One region of the Terrabacter sp. Soil810 genome, then DNA from elsewhere that is predicted to be linked to it. Evidence: riboswitches for the same ligand, from Rfam matches in the RefSeq annotation. Region 1 holds a riboswitch; each other region holds the start of a gene.
What was found. A riboswitch is a leader RNA that binds a small molecule or an ion and turns the genes downstream of it on or off. The one in region 1 is predicted to bind cyclic di-AMP.
Positions count from the first base shown of each region.

Region 1 (5,374 bases):
CGTCACCTGGCGCTCGTCGTGCTCGACCCGGGTGGCGCCGTGTGCCATCGCCGCAACGAGCTCCGCGACCCGGAGGAGCAGTTCTTCTTCGACGGCCACGAGGCGCTCGTGGCGTCGATGCGCGCTGCCTTCGGCGAGCTCGGCTGGTGGTTCGACACGTCCGCGCTCACACCCGAGGAGACCGCCGGGCGGGTGCTCGCCCACGCGTACGACCTCGGTCGGCGCGGTCTCTGACGACCTCCGGGCGCTGGCGGCCTCCTCGCCCTATCCTCGGTCTCGGGGAGCAGATCCCCGCGACCCTCGAGGAGGGCGGCATGGCCGAGCCCAGCAGCGGGCACGAGGGCGACGCGGACGCGCCGACGACCCCTGCCCGGCCGAGCCGCGAGAGTCGCCAGGGCCGGCGGGACCGACTGATCCGCGCCCCGCTCCTCGACCGCTTCGGGCTCGTCCTCATCCTCGTGCTCATCACGATCGCGGTCCAGGGCCTCGTCGACGTGCGCGGTTCGCTCCTCGCCCAGCTCTTCGCGCACGCCATCAGCGGGCTCGCCCTCATCGCCGCGGTCCGCGCCTCGGGAGCCCGGCGGCGCTGGCGCCACGCGGTCTACGTCTTCGTGGGCGTCGTCGTCATCATCAGCGTCGCGACCCTGTCGTGGCATCGCGCCGACGGGTCGTCCACCGTGCCACCCGAGACGGCGTGGCTGCTCGCGGCCGCCCTGACGCCGGTCCTCATCGCCCGCCGGGTGCTGCAGCACACCGTCGTCACGATCCAGACGATCATGGGCTCGGTCGCGGCCTACCTGCAGCTCGCGGTGGCCTACGCCTTCCTCTTCCAGACCATCGACGCCTACACCGTCACCCCCTTCTTCGGCGAGGACGTGTCGACGACGACGTACATGTACTTCAGCCTCGTCACCATCTCGACGGTCGGCTACGGGGACGTCGCGGCCGTGGCCGACCTCGGCCGGATGGCGGCTGCGAGCGAGGCCGTCATCGGGCAGGTCTACCTCGTCACCTTCGTCGCCCTCATCGTGTCCCGCTTCGCGGCGGGTATGCCACGCGGCTCGGCGGGTGCCCCGGTGGAGCCCCGGTCGGGACCCGTGCCGCGGACGCTGTTCGAGGCGCTGGACGCGTCCCGGTCGAACCAGGCGCCGCCAGACCCCGACCCCGACGAGGACGAGGAGGACGGGGGGCCCGACCGGGCCTGAGCGTCAGCTCGTGGTGCCGAGGTCGATGCTCTCCCCGACCGACCGTGCCGGACGCGGTTCACGCCGCCGACACACGCGCGGCCTAGCATCGCGGCATGTCCGACCCGCGCGAACCGCTCGAACCCTCCGACCCGTTCGAACCGCCTCGGGTGCGCGACGCGACGGCCGACGACGCCGCAGCGTGCGCCGGCATCTACGCGCCCTACGTCACCGGGACGACGGTCACCTTCGAGACCGAGCCGCCCGACGTCGCCGAGATGGTCCGGCGCATCGCCAAGGCCCAGGCGCGTCACGCGTTCCTCGTGCTGGACGACGCGGGCGAGGTCGCCGGCTACGCGTATGGCGGCCCGTTCAAGGAGCGCGCCGCGTACCGGTGGTCGTGCGAGGTGTCGGTCTACCTCGCCGAGGGCCGGCGCGGCCGCGGTGGTGGCCGCCGGCTCTACGAGGCGCTGCTCGAGCGGCTCACCGCCCGCGGCTACCGGATGGCCGCCGCCGGGATGACCCAGCCAAACGAGGCGAGCGGACGGCTGCACCTTTCGATGGGCTTCGAGCCGGTCGGCACCTACCGCGACATCGGCTGGAAGTTCGGCGCCTCGCACGACGTCGCTTGGGTCCAGCGCCCCCTCGGCGACCCGCTCCCGTCAGCGTTCGCGGGCCAGGACCCACCCGAGCCGACCTGACACCGGACCTGATGCCCGTGAACCCCGTCGAGTGAGCGCACTCGACGGGGTTTACGGGGGTGGCGGGACGTCAGGGGAGGGCGGGGTAGTCCGTGTAGCCCTCGGCGCCGCCGCCGTAGAAGGTCTGCGGGTTCGGCTCGTTGAGGGGCGCGCCCTCGCGCCAGCGACGGACGAGGTCCGGGTTGGCGAGGAACTCGCGCCCCACGGCCACGAGGTCGCCGAGGTCGCGCTCGAGGATGTCCTCGACGTCGGCCAGCTCGGTCACCTTGCCGAAGCCCGTGTTGAGGATGACCGGACCGCCGAAGCGCTTGCGCAGGTCGCGGACGATGTCGGACTCCGGGTCGCCGAGGATGCTGAGGTAGGCGAGCCCGAGCGGCGCGATGCCCTCCACGAGCGACTCGTAGGTCGCGGCCGTCTCGGCCTCGTCCTCCTCGAGCACCCCCTGGATGTTGTGCGACGGCGAGATGCGGATGCCGACGCGGTCGGCGCCGATCGCCTCGGCCACCGCCTTCGTGATCTCCACGACGAGGCGGGCGCGGTTCTCGGGCGATCCGCCGTAGCCGTCGGTGCGCTCGTTGCTCGACGGCGCGAGGAACTGGTGCGGCAGGTAGCCGTTCGCGGCGTGCACCTCGACGCCGTCGAGCCCGGCCGCGACGGCCTGGCGCGCAGCGTGGACGAACTCCGCCACGAGCGCGGGGATCTCATCGGTCTCGAGGGCCCGCGGGACGGCATACGCCTGCTGACCCCTGGGGGTCACGACCTCGCCGGGGGCCGCGATGGCGCTCGGCGCCACGCTCTCGAGCCCGCCCTTGTTGTCGGGGTGGGCGACGCGGCCGGCGTGCATGAGCTGGACGACGACGTGGCCACCGCCCGCGTGCACGGCGTCGGCGACGAGGCGCCAGCCGGCGACCTGCTCGTCGGAGTGGATGCCGGGGGTGTCGAGGTAGCCCTGCCCGACGGCGCTCGGCTGGGTGCCCTCGGTGATGATGAGACCGGCGCTCGCGCGCTGGCCGTAGTACTCGGCGTTGAGCTCGGTCGGCGCCTGGCCCTCGCCGGCGCGGTTGCGCGTCAGGGGTGCCATGACGAAGTGCTGGGGAAGGTCCCAGCGGCCGATGCGGATGCTCTCGAAGGCCGTGGACACAGGCCTGCTCCTCACGTTCTCGGGGACTGTGGTCGCGGTCGGCGGCTCCACCGGCGACCGGTGGAGCCTTCAACTACCCAGTCGACAAGGAGCGGGGCCGGTGGATCATTCCCCGGTGTCCAGGGTTGCGCGTGTGGGGGATCCCACGCGGCCGAGGGTTCGCGGGGGTATGCCGAAGGGGAGGATGCGCAGGCATCCTCCCCTTCGTACGCGCTCAGCTCGCGGAGAGCTCCACGGTCGCGACCTGATGGGTCACGGCGCGTAGATGTACCTCATGCCGGGGCCGTCGGTCAGCGTGCGGGTGTTGTAGTTGTACGCACCGGCGAGGGCGTTCATCTCGACGATCGTCACCTCGTTGCCGTTGACCGCGGTCACCCACGCGACGTGGCCGACGCTCGAGGAGCCGTGGACGCCGGGCTCCATGACGAGGATCGAGCGGGTGCGCGGCGTGCCGCTCACGGTGTAGCCGGCGTTGGCGGCACCGGTGTCCCAGACCATCGCGTTGCCGGTCCAGCCGCCGGGGTAGTAGCCCTCGGACTGGTACCACTTGTTGAGGGCGCCCCACGTGCACTGGCCGTCGGTGGCCCAGTTGGACGAGGCGCGCATGCCGGAGGAGGCGCTCGGGACGGAGCCGTTGCTGCTCGACTTCGTCGACGAGGTGCTGTTCGTCAGCGTCGAGCGGGTCAGGTCGCGGGAGGCGCGCTGGGCAGTGGCCTTGCGCTCGGCGGCAGCCTTGGCGGCGGCGCGCTCGGTCTTGACCTGGACGTCCTCGATGACCTGCGGCTTGGGCTTGGCGACGCGCTTGGCGACGGCCTGCTGCGCGGCGGGGGCGTAGCCGATCTTCGACAGCGCGGTCGAGGCGGCGGGAGCGGCGGCCGTGGCGGGGCCGACAGCGGCCGGAGCCGCAGCGTCCACGCCGGCAGCAGCCGCGACGTCGCCCGAGCTGGGCGACAAGGTGTCGGCGCTCGCCGGGTTGGCGAAGGTGGCGACCAGTCCACCGGTGGCGGCGACGACAGCACCCGCCTTCATGGCCGGCTGAGCCGACTCGCGGGCGAGGAGCTTGAGCTCGTTGAGGGGGTTGTGGCGGCCTGGCGCACGGTGGCGACCGCGGATGATCTCAGTGTTCACGCGTCTTACCTCTCCGCGCCTACGAAGTTAGCTGTCGGGTTCGGGCGGAAAGGTGCCCGGGCCACCTGCCTCGCGAACGGGTCGCGTGGCGGGTGAGTCTTCACCCCAAGGACGTCCGAAGTCGTTGCGCCGGACGCCCGGAGAAACGTGTGGTTCCTCCGCTCCTGTCACAAGGTTTGATCTCTCTCGTCAGGCGGTGACAGGACTAGGCGGTCCACCTCACGAGAGCCCGACCAGGTGGCCGGACTCCCGGAAGACTAGACGAGGCAGCTGGCAAATGTCACGCCACGGTAACGGCGACGCGCGGGGTACGCCCTTGAAAGTCCGTTGTGTGCGTCTATACCAACGCTTTACCTTCCGCCGGGTGAGACGTGGATCACACCCGGGGGACGTATCGGACAAGCCCCCCATGGGTACGCCGCGGGGTCCCGACCGGCGGGACCCTCGGTAGCCCCGGCGCGTCAGCCGGCGCGTCAGCCGGCTCTCGACAGGTGGCCGAAGACCACGACGTTGTCGCGGTACTCGTTGCGGCTGTCGGGTCGGGCCCGCCACAGGTGACGAGCCGGATCTCGGCCCTGGTGACGTCGCCCTTGTAGACGAGGTCGGTCGGGAACTGCGTCTTCGTGTAGGCCGCGACCCGGTCGACCGTGAAGGTCAGGTGCGAGCCCTCGCGGCGCGACACCGTGACGACGTCGCCGGCCTTGACCCTGCCGAGCTCGTGGAAGATGCCCGGCACCCCCGAGGGCGTGTCGACGTGCGCCGCGAGGACCGACGGACCGAGCTGTCCCGGCGTGGGGTCGGCGTCGTAGATCCCGACCTCCTGGGCCGTGCCCGGCACCGAGATGGTCCCGTCCCGCTGGACGCGCAGCGGCACGAAGTGCGACGACCGCACCCCGATCGACGGGATCTCGATCGAGGTCGGTTCGGACGCCTCGAGGAAGTCGCCGATGCCGGCGCCCGCAACGGCGGCCCCACCTCCGCCTGCCGGCGTCCCACCCTGACCGGGGGACGCCGACTGGCTCGGGTTGGACGGGCCCTTGGTGGACGGGCTCGCCGTGGCGGTGGGTCCGGCCGAGGAGACTCCGGGGAGACAAACCGTCCATCCATCTCTGCTTCAGACGGGGGGGCGTCGTCGACCGTCTCCGCGTGGGGGTTCGCGGCCCGCTGCCGGTTGGATTGGGGTTCCAGCGACATTTCTCCGGTCGAGGCCCCCGGTGCAC
Region 1 covers NZ_LMSW01000014.1:16,315-21,688, reverse strand. The annotation lists gene ASG96_RS18440 (hypothetical protein) at 1-234, shown strand, start outside; gene ASG96_RS18435 (potassium channel family protein) at 315-1,205, shown strand; gene ASG96_RS18430 (GNAT family N-acetyltransferase) at 1,301-1,885, shown strand; gene ASG96_RS18425 (alkene reductase) at 1,956-3,026, opposite strand; gene ASG96_RS18420 (CHAP domain-containing protein) at 3,279-4,154, opposite strand; cyclic di-AMP (ydaO/yuaA leader) riboswitch at 4,159-4,346, opposite strand; gene ASG96_RS18415 (sortase domain-bontaining protein) at 4,531-5,061, opposite strand.

Region 2 (5,374 bases), on a different contig from region 1:
CTCCACCGCCCTCGGTCTGCTCGTCCTCTGAGTCCTGGCCACGCCCCAATGCTTTCGTCGGCTGGTCGGCCCGGCCACCCGAGTAACCCGATCGTTAGGGTCCTGTGGCGTGACCGAGATTCGGGGGGACGGTGCGCAGGGGCGCCGGGGCAGCCTGCGCGCCATCGCCCTGTCGGCATACGGGCCGACGCTTCTCGGTTCGACGGGGGCCGGCGCCGTGTCGCCGATCATCGCCGTCTCGGCGCGCGAGCTCGGCGCCTCGGTCGGGGTGGCCGCGCTCCTCGTCGCGATGCTGGGCGTCGGCCAGCTGCTCGGCGACCTGCCGTCGGGTGCGCTCGCGGCGCGCATCGGTGAGCGGCGGGCGCTGCTCGTCGCCGCCGTCATCGAGGCAGTCGGCATGCTCGTGGCGGCGCTCGCGGGCGGTCTCGTCATGCTCTTCGCCGGCGTGCTCGTCATCGGCCTCGCCGGCTCCCTCTTCGGCCTGGCCCGGCAGGCCTACCTCACGGAGGCCGTGCCGGTGGCGATGCGTGCGCGGGCGCTGTCGACGCTCGGCGGCGTGCACCGGATCGGCTACTTCGTCGGGCCCTTCATCGGTTCGCTCGTCATCGTGCGGTGGGGCACGGAGGCGGCGTATGCCGTCGGCGCGGTCGCGAGCCTCGCCGCGTTCGTCCTCGTCCTCCTCGCCCCGGACATCACCGGGTCGGCGCACCGGGTAGCCGGCGGCGGCCCGCCCCGCAGCGTGGCCTCGGTGCTCCTCCAGCACCGGCACGTGCTCCTGACGCTCGGCACCGGGGCGATGTGCGTGGCTGGTGCGCGTGCCATCCGCGAGGCCCTCGTCCCGCTGTGGGCCGAGTCGGTCGGCTTCACCCCGGCGCAGACGTCACTCGTCTTCGGCGTCGCCGGCGCGCTCGACATGGCGCTCTTCTACCCGTCGGGCTGGCTCATGGACCGCCACGGCCGAGTCGCGGCAGCCGTGCCGAGCATGCTCGTGCTCGGCCTCGGGATGATGCTGCTGCCGCTCGCGACGAGCCTCGTCGCGGTGACGGCCGCGGCCGCGGTGCTCGGCCTCGGCAACGGTCTCGGCGCGGGGCTCATCATGACCCTGGGAGCCGACGCGTCGCCCTCGGACGGACGGGCGCAGTTCCTCGGCGGCTGGCGCCTCTGCGCGGACGTGGGAAGGGCGGCGGGCCCTCTGGCGTTGTCAGGGCTGAGCGCCATCATGTCGCTCGGCGCCTCCGCCGTCGTGCTCGGCGTGGGGGCCGTCGTCGGGGCGGGCTGGCTGCGCATCTGGGTGCCGCGGCACGACCCGACCCGGGGCCCGAGGACCGGCCCCACGACCGGGCCCGCGACAGGACCGGCCACGAGCGGTCCCTGACCGCTCTCCGACTCTGAGAAGGTATGACCGTGACGGACCTGATCGACACCACCGAGATGTACCTGCGCACCATCTTCGAGCTCGAGGAGGAGGGCATCGTTCCCCTCCGCGCGCGCATCGCCGAGCGTCTCGGCCACTCGGGCCCCACCGTGTCGCAGACCGTCGCCCGCATGGAGCGTGACGGTCTCGTCGCCGTCTCGGGCGACCGGCACCTCGAGCTGTCCGACCACGGCCGGCTGCTCGCGACCCGGGTCATGCGCAAGCACCGCCTCGCCGAGCGGCTCCTCGTCGACGTCATCGGCCTCGAGTGGGAGTACGCCCACGACGAGGCGTGCCGGTGGGAGCACGTCATGTCCGAGAAGGTGGAGCGCAAGATCCTCGGGCTCATCGGCGAGGGCCTCGAGTCGCCCTACGGCAACCCGATCCCCGGTCTCGAGGAGCTCGGGGTGCGTCAGGACGAGGACTTCCTGACGGGCCTCAGCACGCTGACCGCCGCCGTCGGCGACGCCCCGGCCGTGGTGACGATCCGCCGCATCGGCGAGCCCGTGCAGGTCGACCCCGAGGCGCTCGCGCTGCTGACGAGCGCCGGTGTCGTGCCCGGGGCGCGTGTCGAGGTCGTCCGTGACGGTGGCCGGGTCCTGGCCGTCCGCGAGGGCAGCGAGCCGTCCACCGGCGTGTCCCTGCCCGACGACGTCGCCGTCCACGTCTTCTGCCAGGCGGCCTGAACACGCCGTGTCCGGCAGGGTTTGCCCCGGTCTGCGGGGTCGTTTTGGCATGCCTTGCCACACCTCGTCCGAGCCCTTCCTGGCGTCGCTGAAATTTCTTTGACTTCCGGGAACTCGAAGGTGACAAGGCCCATGGACTTGGGTACGGTGGGCGAACTTGCTCTCCCCGTCGAGTGAGTGCCCCGGGTCGGACCGCCTAGTCCTGCCATCGACCTGAGGCTCAGTACGAACCGCACGGCAGGAGCGGGGGAACCACTTTCTCCGGGCGTCGAGAGACGCCCTCGGGGTGAAGCCCTCCGTGGACCGAACCTGGTCCGAGCGAAGGCCGGGCAGTACCTCCAGCCCGAACCCGACAGCTCACCTCGTAGGCGTCGAGAGGTCAAACGTGGCTCAGAACGTTCCCGGGCGCCACCGCGCCCCCGGTCGCTTCAACGCGATCTCGGAGCTCAAGACGATCGCCAAGGAGTCGGCCCAGCCCGCCGTGAAGGGTGCCGCCATCGTCGCGGCCTCCGGTGGTCTCGTCGCCTCGTTCGCCGGCACGGCGAACGCCGCTGACGGTACGAGCAGCGCCGCCGCCGGCCCTGCGGCCGTCGGCCCGGCCGTCGGCACCCTCAAGGCCGGCAACGCCCTGTCGGCGATCGGCTACGCCAAGCCCGCCCTCAAGCAGGCCACGGTCAAGCCCGTCGTCATCGAGGACGTCAAGGTCAAGGCGGAGCGTGCCGAGAAGAAGGCCGCCGCGAAGGCTGCCGCCGAGCGGGAGGCCGCACAGGAGCGCGCGTCGCGCTCCGGCTCGACCACGCGCGCTGCCCTCAACGTCGCGCCCAACCCCAGCGCCACCGGCATCGTCGGCATCGCCCAGTCGTTCTTCGGCGTGCCCTACGTCTACGGCGGCACGACGCCCTCCGGCTTCGACTGCTCGGGCTTCACGTCCTACGTCTACCGCCAGGCTGGCATCTCGATCCCGCGCACCGCCTCGGCCCAGGCCGCGGCCTCGACGCCGGTCAGCAACCCGCGCCCCGGCGATCTCGTCTTCTTCGGCTCGCCGATCTACCACGTGGGCATCTACGTCAGCCCAGGCCGCATGATCGACGCCCAGCGTCCCGGCACCGTGATCGGCAACCACTCGATCTGGACCCAGCCGTCGATGTACGGCCGCATCTGAGCGGTCACCTCTCGCGCCTCACGTTGCGCCCCCACCGGATCCGGTGGGGGCGCAACGCTTTTCCGGCCTCGACGGCGTCCGTGGTTGACTGAGTCGATGACCGATCAGCCTGCCGCCGAGTCCACGACCCTCATCGAGCTCGACCTCTGGAGCGACCTGGTCTGCCCCTACTCCTGGGTCGCCAAGCGGCGGGTCGAGGCCGCCGTGGCAGCCTTCGAGCGCCCGCACGACGTCACGGTGCGACTGCGCTCCTTCGAGCTCGACCCGGACGTTCCGGTGGGTGGCGCGGTGCCCGTCAGCGAGCACCTGTCGGTGCGGCACGGCGGCGACGCCGGTGCCGGCCGGCTGATGAACGCCAGGGCGAGCGAGGTGGCCGAGGCCGATGACCTCGTCTTCGACTGGGACCGTGCCGTGCGCGCCAACACCTTCGACGCCCACCGGCTCTGCGCCCTCGCCGGCGAGATGGGTGGCCCCGCGCTACGCTCCGCGGCGGTCGAGCGCTTCCACTCGGCCCACTTCGGCGAGGGCCTCGCCATCGACGACCACGAGGTGCTGCAGCGGCTCGCCGCCGAGTGCGGCCTCGACGAGCGCCGCGTGTCGGCCGTTCTCGCGTCGGACGAGTACGCCGAGCAGGTGCGTGCCGACGAGCAGCAGGCGCGCTCCATGGGCGTCACGTCGACGCCCTTCGTCGTCGCCAACGGCTATGCCGCCGTGACCGGTGCCCACCCGGTCGAGGACTACCTCGCACTCATGCGCGGGGTCGCTACCCAGACCGTCTGACGGGTCCGGGGGACTCGCGGAGGCGGCCGGACGGCATACGCCCCCGGTCAGGAGGGGTGGTCAGCGGCCGGACGGCCGAAGGTCACCGCCTCGTCGACGGCCGGTGGCGCCTCGGCGCGCAGCTGCTGGTCGGGGAGCGGGCCGAGGGCGTCGTTTACCGTCGAGAAGGCACGGCGCAGCGCGACGAAGACGGTGACCGCGAAGATCTGGCGGTCGTCGAAGCCGGCCGCCCGCAACGGCTCGAGGTCGGCCGGCGTGGTGGCGTTGGGGTTGCCTGCGACGGTCCGGGCCCACGCCGCGAGGGCCGCGTCGGCGGCGTCGAGCCCGTCGTCGTCGCCGCGGAGCACGGCCCCGGCGACCTCCTGCCCGGCCGCGGTGGCGAGGCGGCCGCCCCACGCGAGGGCGCAGTACGAGTCGCCGATGGTCGAGGCGGTCGCGGAGATGAGGATGCCGCGCTGACGGAAGGTCAGACCGGCGACGGAGACCATGTCGGCGAGCAGGCGGAACAGCGTGTCGTGGGCGGCGGGGGACTGGGCCCAGACGCGGCTGAGGTTCATGACGTAGCCGTGGTCGGCGACGTCGCTCGCGAAGTAGGCCTCGACGTCCGGCGTCGCGGTCGGCTCGGTCAGGAAGCCGTGGCTCGGGTGGGTGGCCGTCATGTGCTGCTCCCGGGAAGCGGGTCGTGGAACCTCCATCGTCGCACGCGGGGCCGGGCCGGATCAGGCTCGTGGACAAGGGGTCCGGGCTCTGGTGGGTGCTCCCGTCCCCTCCTCGGGAGCACCCACCACGCGGTGGAAGGCGGCCACGTCGCGGCCGTCCGTGATGCGCTCCCGCCATGGCCCCCACTGCTGGCTCGAACGTTCGGCCGAGATGACCGGCGCGGCGCATCACCAAGGAAGACGCCGCGGCGCGCCGAGTGTGTCGCAAACGCACGCAAATCACCCACTCCGGTTCCCACCCTGTACATCCGTGGGCATGTCGCGCCATGATTCGGGACCTCGCACGTCTCCTGGGGGGAGGATGCGTGAGGTGCGTTGCTGACGTGCCGACGGGTCGGGGACGGGACCCGGCGCCCGGTCACGCACCCGATGGAGTGACGGTCGAGGCAGCCGACGAGCGGTCGGCGTACGGGTGGGGGACGAAAGAGCGTGGAGCGGGCGCACGGCGAGCACGACGGGGTGACGGGCGAGCCCCTGGCGGGGACCGGCGAGGGCGGACGCGTCGACGGAGTCGAGAGCGACGCGGCGCTCGTCGACCGCGTGCGCGCGGGCGACGACACCGCCTACTCCGAGCTCTGGTCGCGTCACGAACCGGCGGCCCGACGGCTTGCCG
Region 2 covers NZ_LMSW01000001.1:705,529-710,902, forward strand. The annotation lists gene ASG96_RS03170 (hypothetical protein) at 1-31, shown strand, start outside; gene ASG96_RS03175 (MFS transporter) at 110-1,375, shown strand; gene ASG96_RS03180 (metal-dependent transcriptional regulator) at 1,405-2,100, shown strand; cyclic di-AMP (ydaO/yuaA leader) riboswitch at 2,308-2,483, shown strand; gene ASG96_RS03185 (C40 family peptidase) at 2,486-3,262, shown strand; gene ASG96_RS03190 (DsbA family protein) at 3,359-4,042, shown strand; gene ASG96_RS03195 (hypothetical protein) at 4,090-4,701, opposite strand; gene ASG96_RS03200 (sigma-70 family RNA polymerase sigma factor) at 5,191-5,374, shown strand, end outside.
Region 2: another riboswitch for cyclic di-AMP. It lies ahead of ASG96_RS03185 (C40 family peptidase); the one in region 1 lies ahead of ASG96_RS18420 (CHAP domain-containing protein).

Region 3 (5,374 bases), on a different contig from region 1:
CGCCGCGGGGCAGGCGCGAGGCGTCGTGTGGCGACGCGCGGAGGCCCGACCGCCACCTTGAAGTCGAAGAGCTCGTCATCCGTGAACGGCGGCGTGAAGGGGGCGGACACCTGGCCGGCCGGCGAGGACTCAACGCGCGCGGCATACCCCTGGCCCTCAGGCGTGAGAGCGAGGTCGAAATCTAGATACTCACGGCTCATAGGTTTCCTCGAACTGCAGGCAGCGCACCTGCATCAACAGAACGCCGGCCTGGACCCGGTGATACACGTTCGGCGCTGCCCACTTCAGTCCGACGTACCGAGTACTGCAGTTTGACAGGGATCGGTCTGGGCCGCTGCGCTTCGCTGATCGTTGGTGCTGATCATCAGCCGAAGCCGTCCGTTGGCCTTCGCGTCGCTGACGTTGACGTTCTGGCTCCCCACCCTTCGGCCCTGGCCGGAGGCACCGTTCGTCCAATTTCGGTCTAGGGGACGCGGGCCTCGAGCTCGTAGCCCAGTCGCTGACCCTCGCCACGACGTCGCTGCTGCATTGGTCTGCCCGACCACGCGTGGCACGCACGCCACACGCTCGCCCTGGGCGAACTGCTGGAGCTCGACTCCGAGCACCTCCGCGGAGCTCATCTTCTCATTGAGGAACTCGATGACGCACATGCGCAAGGACCTCGCGTCATATAGCCGGCCGTCCGCCGCATCGGCCTCGCCCGGCGATGGCTTGTCCGCCGCACGGAGCCGCGTCGCAAGTCCGGAACGGCGCGCGCCCCGCCGGGCCGTCGTGCGGAAGGGCTGCCAACCGCTCGGGGGGTTGACTGGCGGCGAATAGACACAGCTTTGCGATCGCGCGACTCGGGGCGTGTGGAGGAACCATCCAAGCCGGGTGATCGTGAGCTCGGCATGTTGGGCGGTGAAATCAAGCGTGCTCAAGAACCCGTGGATCCGGAAGAGGTTGGGCTGGTTGTAGCCGCCGATCGGGTTGCGTTCAGTCGTCCTTCTTCAGGCTCGGGTACTTCTTCACCACGGCCGCGCGGACCTTCTCCTGCTCGGCCGCGGTGCCGTGCTGTGCCACCCGAGCCAGCGCATTCCGCGCATGCTCGAGATCGAGGATCGGATACGGATACTTCATCTGCTCGGGCAAGGCGAAGGAAGACTCTTCAGGTTCTTGCGGTTCTTGCCGCTGCTCAGGTCTTTCGTCAGGGAGGTGACCCCTTTGCTCAGCGCGAACGACAGCTGGGTGCTGTGCCTCGTCACCTACCCACCAGTCCGTCCGCACACCGGTTCTTACCGGTCGGTGGCTCGCGCACGCGGGGAGGGGCGGGCCCGTTGAACCACCCGGCATGTCCGAAGAGTCCCCGGCGCGCTGCGAGGCGATGCGGCCCCACTCAGGCGGCGATCAGATGCCTCGAGCACGCTGCCGTGACCCACAAACCCGGCCCTGTCGTGCGATCCATGTGCGATTAGACGCCGAGTTCAGGGACACAAGCATCCACAACTTCCGGGCCCACGGCGGCCCGGCTAGCGACGTTTCCGCAGGTCAAAGTCCCTTTCGGAACCGACGCCACCTTTTGAGATAACAGATGAGAAACAGGTGCGGCTGGGAGGCCAGTTCCCTTATGCACCAATCAAATTCCGAGCTGGCGAGGGGACTCGAACCCCTAACCGCCTGTTTACAAGACAGGTGCGCTACCAGTTGCGCCACGCCAGCACGTCCCGGCGCGAGCGCCGCGGACGGGCGAAAGCGTAGCCGAGCCGGACCGCATACGCCCACACGGCTCGGCCGGGGGAGACGAAAGGACGGCCCCGCGCAAACCCAGGGGTTGGTCGCGCGAGGCCGTCCGGCTCAGTTGTATCAGGAACTCACGGGAGTCGCAGAGTCTGACCCACGAAGATGAGGTTCGGGTTGGTGACCCGGGCCCCGTTCGCCTTCCAGAGGGACTTCCAGCCGCCGGCCACGTGGTAGCGCGCGGCGATCTTGCCGAGGGTGTCACCACTGCGGACGGTGATCTTGGCGCCCTTGGCAGTGTTCTTCTTGGTGGACGTGACGGCATACGTCTTCTTCTTGACGACCTTCTTCGTCGTCACCGGCTTGCGCACGGTCGACCGCGAGACCGGGGTCGACGTGGCGCCGCCGTTGGCGCGCGTCAGGCCCGCGCGCTGCGAGCACACCGGCCAGGCGCCGGGGCCCTGGGAGGCGAGCACACGCTGCGCGACGGCGATCTGCTCGGCCCTGGTGGCGAGGTCCGCGCGCGGTGCGAAGGCCGTGCCGCCGTAGCCGCGCCACGTGCTCTGCACGAACTGGAGTCCGCCGTAGTAGCCGTTGCCGGTGTTGATGTGCCAGTTGCCGCTCGACTCGCACTGGGCGACGCGGTCCCAGACGGAGGCCGCCTTGGCCGACCCGCCCGTGGCGATGCCACCGACGATGGTGGCGGCTCCAGCGATACCGACTCCCGCGATGCGCTGCTTGACCGAGACCTTCTTGGTCGCAGCATGCTTCGACATGTACTGCATGGTGTTTCCTTCCTGACGCGCGCCTGCGGGGTTAGCTGTCGGGTTGGGGCGTCAGGTGCCCTGTCGCGGATGCGACTTCACCCCGAGACCAGATCTCGTCCTCTTGTCATGCGCTTCGACACACATGCACTCACTGGTCACACTGGGTCCCCCGTCCTCGCCCGGCCCACGGCTGTGGGCTGCATCCCTGGCTGGCGAGGCTCGGCGCGCTCAGGGAACGGATTGATGGGTGTCCATGTGAAGTTGTGGGAGCGTTCGTGTGGAGCCGGACGCGACGAAGCGACCCGGGAGCCAAGTGCTGCAGCTCCCGTCCGACCCGAGAGTCGAGGCCGCCGAGCACTGACGGTACGGGACGTTCCAGCCCTGCACAAGGAATGTCGAGACACTTCCGTGATCTTTTCCCAGCCTCTGACAGGGGTTGATGCGCTAGGGACACAGGGCCCGCACAGAGGTCGCATCAGGCACCCACAGACCCCACCGGGCGGGCCTACAGACGCGGCGGTGCGCGGCCGTCAGTGCCCGAACGGGTTGGCCGTGAACGGGTCCCACGTGAGGCTCGTGCCGTGCTGGAGCGCCACGAGAGCGGCCACGACGCCGAAGACGGCGAGCAGCCCGGACACGATCTGCGCGGCGAGGCCGGCCGGCACGAGGCGCCGCGCGATCGAGCGCGACCCCCGCCGCAGCGAGGCACCGCCGGGTCCCCACCACAGCATGAGCAGGCCCAGGACGCCGCCGACGGCGAGCGTGATCGGGGCGCCGGGCCCGAGGTCGCTCCCCTGTGTCCCGGCGAGGAGCAGGGCGGCCGCGAAGATCCCCGCGAGCGCCACGGCGACGGGCAGGAGCAGTCCCACCCCGGTCGCGATGATGCCGACGACGAGGTGCCACGGGCTCGAGACGACGGCGAAGGGCACGTCGCTGCGCCGACGCCCGAAGTCGTAGCGGCGCAGCACGAGCGCCGTGACGGAGCGGTCGGTGGCGCGGGCGAGCGCCGACAGCACCACGAGCACGAGCAGGGCGATGCCCGGCCAGGCCATGAGGGCACCGATCCAGGCGATGCCGACGGCGGCCAGCAGGCCGGTGCGCATCGGCAGGCCGATGCGGGGGTCGCCCTCGCGCGGGGCCGGCTCCGCCTCCTCGTCCCACTCGTCCTCGGGCCAGTAGCCCTGCTGGGCCTGCTCGACGTCCTCGCCCCCGTGCCCGTGGAGGGCGTCGTAGTCCTGCGCTCCGCCCCACTCGTGGTCCGACGCCGGCTCGTCGTCCCAGCCGTGGTCGTATGCCGCCGGGTCGGGTGCGGGCGCCGGGGCGCCGGTCGGGGGCGGGGCCCACCGCACCGGGGTATCGGCCGGGTGCGCAGTCGCCGGCGTCACGGGCGGCATGACGGCGGTGCTGCCGTTCTGGACCACCTGTGTGTCGCCCGGAGTCGCGGCGCGGCCGTCGTCCCAGGGGTTGCCGCTCGGCGTCGGCACGGTCGCCGCACGCCCCGCGGCGTAGAGCTCGAGCGCCGCGATGACCTGGTCGGCGTGGGGCCGCAGCCTCGGGTCGGGTGACAGCGACGCGCGCAGCAGCGGCACGAGCCGAGGGTCGACGCCCTCGAGGTCGACGTCACCGGCGCGGACCCGGGTGAGCACGGCGTCCATGCGGGCGCGGCCGAACGGCGGACGGCCGGACGCGGCATACGTGATCGTGGCGGCCCAGCCCCACCAGTCGGTGGCGTCGGTGATGGCGGCACCCTCGACGAGCTCGGGCGAGAGGTAGCCGGGCGTGCCCATGACGAGCCCGCCGACGGTGTGGCGCACGTCGTCCTGCAGGTGCGCGATGCCGAAGTCGATGAGCACCGGGTCGCCGTCCTCGATGAGGACGTTGCCCGGCTTGATGTCGCGGTGGACGACGCCGCACGCGTGGATCGCGCGGATCGCCTCGGCGATGCCGCGGGCGAGGCGCAGCAGGTCGGCGGGCGCCAGCGGGCCGTGCTCCTCGACGACCTCGTCGAGGGCCGGACCGGGCACGTAGCGCGTCACGATGTAGGGGCGGGGCGCCATGACGTCGGCGTCGATGACGCTCGCGACCCGGGCGTCGCGGATGCGCGAGAGTGTTTCGACCTCACGGGACAGGCGCTGGCGGGCGTCGGCGTCATGGGCCACGTGCGCGCGCAGCACCTTGATCGCCACGGCGCGGCCGCGCGGGTCGAGGGCGAGGTGCACGACGCCCATGCCGCCCTCGCCGATCTCCTCGATGAGGCGGTACGGGCCGATGCGCTGCTGGGACCCGGGACCGCCGGGCTTCGGGACCACGGGCACACCACCGGTGCGCGCGCCGGGCCGCGGGGTGGGCACCCGCTCGGTCCGGTCGTACGCAGTCATGCCCCTACGGTATGCGACTGGCGCGCTGCCGTAGGAACCCTGCGGCAGCGCGCCGCGGAGTGTCCCGGTCGGTGGTGGTTGGTCCCCTTCGTCCCGGTGCTCAGCTGCTGATGTAGTCGCGCAGCTGATCGCGCTCGGACTGCAGCTCGGACAGGCGGTGCTTGACGATGTCACCGATGCTGACGATGGCAGCGAGCTTGCCGTCGGCGTCGACGATCGGCACGTGGCGCACCCGCATCTCGGTCATCGTCCCGGCGAGGTCGGCGATGTTGTCGTCGGCCGAACCGGTGGTGACCTCGCTCGTCATGATCTGCGACACCGGCGCCTCGAGCACGCTCGTGCCCGTGCTGTGGAGGTGGCGGACGACGTCGCGCTCGCTGACGATCCCGTCGACGCTCGAGCCGTCGGTGCTGACGACCACCGCACCGATCCGGTGCTCGGCCAGCAGTGCGAGCAGGCCGGCGACGGTCTCGTCGGGCTTGACGGTGATGACCTCGCTGCCCTTGTAGCGCA
Region 3 covers NZ_LMSW01000011.1:110,457-115,830, reverse strand. The annotation lists gene ASG96_RS06425 (CHAT domain-containing protein) at 1-200, opposite strand, end outside; gene ASG96_RS23750 (hypothetical protein) at 976-1,131, opposite strand; tRNA gene ASG96_RS06420 (tRNA-Thr) at 1,626-1,698, opposite strand; gene ASG96_RS24530 (transglycosylase family protein) at 1,851-2,492, opposite strand; cyclic di-AMP (ydaO/yuaA leader) riboswitch at 2,505-2,718, opposite strand; gene ASG96_RS06410 (serine/threonine-protein kinase) at 3,014-4,861, opposite strand; gene ASG96_RS06405 (CBS domain-containing protein) at 4,962-5,374, opposite strand, start outside.
Region 3: another riboswitch for cyclic di-AMP. It lies ahead of ASG96_RS24530 (transglycosylase family protein); the one in region 1 lies ahead of ASG96_RS18420 (CHAP domain-containing protein).

Region 4 (5,374 bases), on a different contig from region 1:
TCGCCGATCATGTGGCCGACGATGCCCTGGACGTCCTCGAGCGCCCGGCCGAGCAGCTCGCGCTCGGTGTCGAGCGAGCCACCGAGGTCCTTGGCGAACTCCTGCACCTGGCCGGCGACGTACTGCAGGGCCTGCCCCTTGTCCCGGACGATCTTGCGGAAGAAGAAGTCGAGGCCCTGGATGGCGGTCGTGCCCTCGTAGAGCGTGTCGATCTTCGCGTCGCGGACGTACTGCTCGATCGGGTAGTCCTGCAGGAAGCCGGAGCCGCCGTAGGTCTGGAGCGACTCCGTGCCGAGCAGCACCCAGGCGCGCTCCGAGCCGAGCCCCTTGACGAGCGGCAGCATGAGGTCGCTGATCCGGTTGGCGACCTCGGCGGCCGAGCCCTTCTCGAGCGGTGCGGCGGGGTTGCCGGCCTGCGCCTGGTTGACGGCGTCCTGCTGGCTCGCGGTGTAGATGACGAGCGCGCGCAGGCCCTCGGCGTACGCCTTCTGGAGCATGAGCGAGCGTCGGACGTCGGGGTGGTGCGTGATGGTGACGCGCGGCGCGGCCTTGTCGGTCATCTGCGTCAGGTCGGCGCCCTGGACGCGCTCCTTGGCGTACTCGAGCGCGTTGAGGTAGCCGGTCGAGAGCGTCGCGATCGCCTTGGTGCCGACGAACATCCGGGCGTTCTCGATGACCTTGAACATCTGCGCGATGCCGTCGTGGACGTCGCCGAGGAGGGTGCCGACGGCCGGCTCGTGCTCGCCGAAGGTGACCTCGCACGTGGTGCTGACCTTGAGGCCCATCTTGTGCTCGACGTTGGTGACGTGGGCGCCGTTGCGCTCGCCGAGCTCTCCGGTCTCGAGGTCGACGTGGAACTTGGACACGATGAAGAGGGAGAGGCCCTTGGTGCCCGGGCCGGCGCCCTCGGGGCGGGCGAGGACGAAGTGGACGACGTTGTCGACCATGTCGGACTCGGCGGAGGTGATGAAGCGCTTGACGCCGGTGATGTGCCACGTGCCGTCGGGCTGCTGGACGGCCTTGGTGCGGCCCGCACCGACGTCGGAGCCGGCGTCGGGCTCGGTGAGCACCATCGTCGTGTGCCAGGCCCGGTCGACGACGTGCTTGGCCAGCTTCTTCTGGTCGTCGGTGCCGAGGTGCCAGAGGAGGTTGGCGAAGGAGTAGCTCGCCGTGAACATGTGGATGGCCGGGTTGGCGCCGCAGACCATCTCGGCGACGGACCAGCGGAGCGAGGCCGGCACGACCATGCCGCCGAGCTCGGCGGGAACGTCGAGGTTGCCCCAGTCACCGTCGACGTAGGCCTTGAACGACTTCTTGAACGACTCGGGCATGGTCACCGACTGGCTCACCGGGTCGTAGACGGGCGGGTTGCGGTCGCTGTCGAGCAGGCTGTCGGCCAGCTCGTGCTCGGCGAGGCGCGAGACCTCCCGGAGGATGTCCTTCGCCGCGTCGACGTCGACGTCGGCGTAGATCCCCGTGCCCAGGACGTCCTGACGGTTGAAGACCTCGAAGAGGTTGAACTCGAGGTCTCGCACATTGCTCTTGTAGTGGCCCATCCGGGGACCCTCCACGTTCTGTCGCTCGTCGTGCGTCCGCACTGTCGTCGGCGGGCGCGCCAAGTTACTGGCCGGTCACTTCCATGATGCTACTGACGGGTAACGATCGCAAGGGGGAGAGGTCACGGTTGCGCCACGGGCCGGGCCGAGGGCGTATGCCGCCGGGCCGGCGCGCACCGCCGGGACCGGGCGACCTGGCATACGGCATCGGACAGCAGAAGGGCCCGGTCGCGATGACCGGGCCCTTCTCATCTGGAGCAGGCGGCACGAATTGCACGTACGTCTTCCTTCTGGAAGAAGGCTGTTCTGCTACTGAACTACGCCTGCGAGGCGACGCCAACCGTAGCAACTCCGGGCCGCCGGAGTCCAAACGGACGCGCCGGGAGCCTCGACCGAGCGCCGAGCGAAGGTCCTCCCAGTGCGGCCCACGGGCTCCGCTCGGTCCGCGCCGTGCCCGGTGGCATGGTGCGCCACACCACCGGGCCGGCGTCGCTCGAGGTCGCGGGCTGAGCCACGTCCAGCGACCGGGCGTCAGCGGACGCTCACGACCCGTCGCGCAGGCGGCGGGCGAAGGCCGACGACCTCGCCCGGAGCTCCTCGATGCGCCGCTCCACGAGCGCGAGCGGGTCGAGGCCGCCCTCCATGCCGTTCGGCAGGCGCCGGACGTGGGTCGAGCAGCTGAAGTCGGCGTGCACGAGGGTCCCGAGGCTGTTGCCCTCGCGCCCGGCGGCGCCCGCCCGGCGTGCCACGAAGAGCGTGACGTCGCTTGTCGCGAAGACGTCCTCGCACCACGCGCACGTCGTGCTGGCCTTGCGGGTCCGCTCGGAGGCCCGCAGGAGCAGGCCGACGGGTTCGTCGTCGACGGGGATGACGGCATACGCCCGCTGCGGGTTGCTGCGGTCGACCCAGCCGAGGTAGTCGAGCGACTCCCAGCGGAGGCCGAGGTCGAGGTCGGCGGGAAGGTTGGCCTGCTTGGCCTCGCGCCGCGACGCGTTGACGAAGGAGGCGCGAATCTCTTTGTCTGTCAGTGGTTTCACGGTCTGTTCCTGTCAGTCGGGCAGGACCGGATGGCCCGGTCAGCCGGGGTGGGGGAGGTGGCGCGGGACCGGGACCGCTGAGCAGGCCATGACGGCCACCCACCTCTCCGCGGGCCTCCCCGCTGACGACTGACGTGCCCCGACGGAGCCGCGTCCATGGTGCGTGGTGGAGGGTGCGCCGGTCCACCCCTTAACGGCACGGGCCGCCGAGGGCGTATGCCGTGGGGTCACGGCGCGCCTCACAGGCGCCCTGAATGCCCCTGATGTCCGCCTGAATACCTTTTGACTTGTCAACTATTGCCATAATCTGACGTTCCATGCACTTTTCGTGACCTGTCTGTCACCGTCGATGGATGCTCATCGCCCGGGGTCCTCCCCGAGCGGCCCACCGGACGCCGAGTCCTGTCCACCGGTGGGGCAGCCACGCAATAACGGACAGGAGTGGGGGACCCACTTTCGGGCCGGTCAGCCGGTCCTTGGGGTGAAGCCGCATCTGCGGCCGGGCATCTTCCGCCCGAACCCGACAGCTCACCTCACAGGCGTGGGAAGGAAGTCCACCATGTCCATTTCTACCCTTGCACGCCGAATTCCCTTGCAGTCCTTGGCGATCACGCCACTACTAGCAGCAGCTCTCCTCGTCGGGACCGGAGGCGCACCGACATCGTCGGTCTCGCCCCACGCGGCAACAGGCTCAGCGCAGGGTCCGGTCACCATCAAGGCCAGGTCGGTCGCCTACGTCTCCGCCTACGCGCGAGCCGTCCGAGGAAGGGCGGCGGTGAAGATCGCCGCCGCACAGCAGGGCGACCCGTACCGGTACGGCGCCGCGGGTCCGTCGGCGTTCGACTGCTCCGGCCTCGTCTACTACACCTATCGCACGCGCCTCGGTGTCGGTGTGCCGCGCACGGCCAGCGCGCAGCGGCTCGCCAGCGTCCGCATCAGCAAGTCGAACCTCCAGCAGGGAGACCTGATCTTCTTCCTGTCCGGAGGACGCGTCTACCACGTCGGGATCTACGCCGGCTACGGCAAGGTCTGGCACTCGCCCAAGCCCGGTCAACGCGTCCAGCTCTCGAGGATCTGGACGACGAGCTGGGTGGCGGGCCGCATGCCCTGACGGCTGCGGTGTCGGCCGTCGCCTGCGGCGTCGGAGTCGATCCAGACCGGGACGGAGCGATACGTCGCGAACTGCGACCTGTATCACTGGTCCGGTCGTGGACCACTTGTCCGTGCGTCGCCTGACGCAAGGAACAGGGAGATCCCATGACCATGTCACTACCCGTCTTCGAGCTGGGTCGACCCGAGCTCGACCCCGGCCGCGTCGCAGCTCTCGCAGCCGACCTCTTCGAGCTCGAGGGTGAGGTCACCGAGGATGGTGAACGACTCTCTGTCTCCGACGAGAACCTGCTCCTCGAGGTGTTCGTCGCCTCGGGGGACCTCTTCGCTGCGGACCGCGCCCAGCTCTGGAACCCCTCACTGCGGCCCTCGCTGCCGAAGCCCGAGGAGGCCTACGACCGGGCCCGCGAGCTGATCCGGCGTCACGACCTGTGGCAGACGCAGGGGGACCTGGTCGAACTCGTCGAGCTCGGCGCCGGGGCCACCCATGTCGCCGCCCGAGGGCGTCGACGCGCTCGGGCGGACCGTCGAAGCCGTCAGCTCGACGTGCAGGCGCGCTTCGTCCTCGGCATCCGCAATCCGGGGGTCGACTCGGAGTCGAAGGTCCTTCCGGTCATCGGAGGTGGCGGGAAGCTCACCTTAACCTTCGGCGACGGCGGCCGGCTCATCGGCGCCAACGGAGGCTTCCGCCCGATCGGGGAGCCGCACGTCGTCGATGCCCTCGACGTGGACGAGGCCTTCGCGCGGCTCGGCGCCGACGGCGACCTCGGCGAGGTCGACCGCCGCGGCGCCTACCTCGCCTACTACATGGCTCCCGGCGATGTCGTCCAGGAGCTGCTCACACCGGTCTGGGTCTTCACGAGCGACTTCGAGGTCGAGCACGCCGGCGGCAAGGGCAGCTCGACCGTGCACGCCCGCCACACCTTCGTCGCGGCGACCGACCACGGACCGGTCTTCCCCGAGGCCGAGGTGCAGCCCGAGCGATCCGACCGCGCGCCCGCAGGACGGGCACCGCGATCCGAGCGTGCTGCGCGCGCGCTCAACCCGAGCGAGGCCGGGACGAGCTGGGTCAAGCAGATCGACCAGAGCCAGCCGCTCAACGGGAGCCCGGCGAACGCCCAGGGCTTCGTCGACGGGCTCTCGGCCGACGGCTGGCAGACGAACTTCAACTGGGGAGACCTCAACGCCTGGGAGTCCGACTGGCACTCCGACGACGACACGTGGGTCGATGCCGCCGACTTCGTCTTCTACACCGGCCACGCCAACCAGAACGGCTGGGTGCTCTGCGTGCCCGGCAAGAAGCAGTCGGTGCTCCTGACACCCAGCGCCGTCGGCGCTGCCCCGGCCTCGCCCGGGGACCTGTACGGCCAGAACGACCTCGAGTGGTTCGCCGTCGCCGCGTGCGGCCCGCTCCAGGACGACGTCATCTCTCCCGGAGGTGGCGACGTGCTGAGCCGCTGGGACGGCGCCTTCGACGGCCTGCACACGATGCTCGGCTACGGCGCCATCACCTTCGACAACACCGACGAGGGCCGCAAGCTCGCCCGCTACACGCGGGACGGGATGAGCGTCATCGACGCCTGGTTCAGGACCGCCAGGGAGGTGCAGCCCGCCACGAACAACCGGGGCGCGCCGGACGGGCCGGACATCTGGGTCGGCGCGATGTGGGTC
Region 4 covers NZ_LMSW01000001.1:173,341-178,714, forward strand. The annotation lists gene ASG96_RS00745 (acyl-CoA dehydrogenase) at 1-1,556, opposite strand, end outside; tRNA gene ASG96_RS23030 (tRNA-Gly) at 1,810-1,883, opposite strand; gene ASG96_RS00750 (FBP domain-containing protein) at 2,099-2,593, opposite strand; cyclic di-AMP (ydaO/yuaA leader) riboswitch at 2,977-3,150, shown strand; gene ASG96_RS23930 (C40 family peptidase) at 3,369-3,704, shown strand; gene ASG96_RS00760 (DUF6345 domain-containing protein) at 3,851-5,374, shown strand, end outside.
Region 4: another riboswitch for cyclic di-AMP. It lies ahead of ASG96_RS23930 (C40 family peptidase); the one in region 1 lies ahead of ASG96_RS18420 (CHAP domain-containing protein).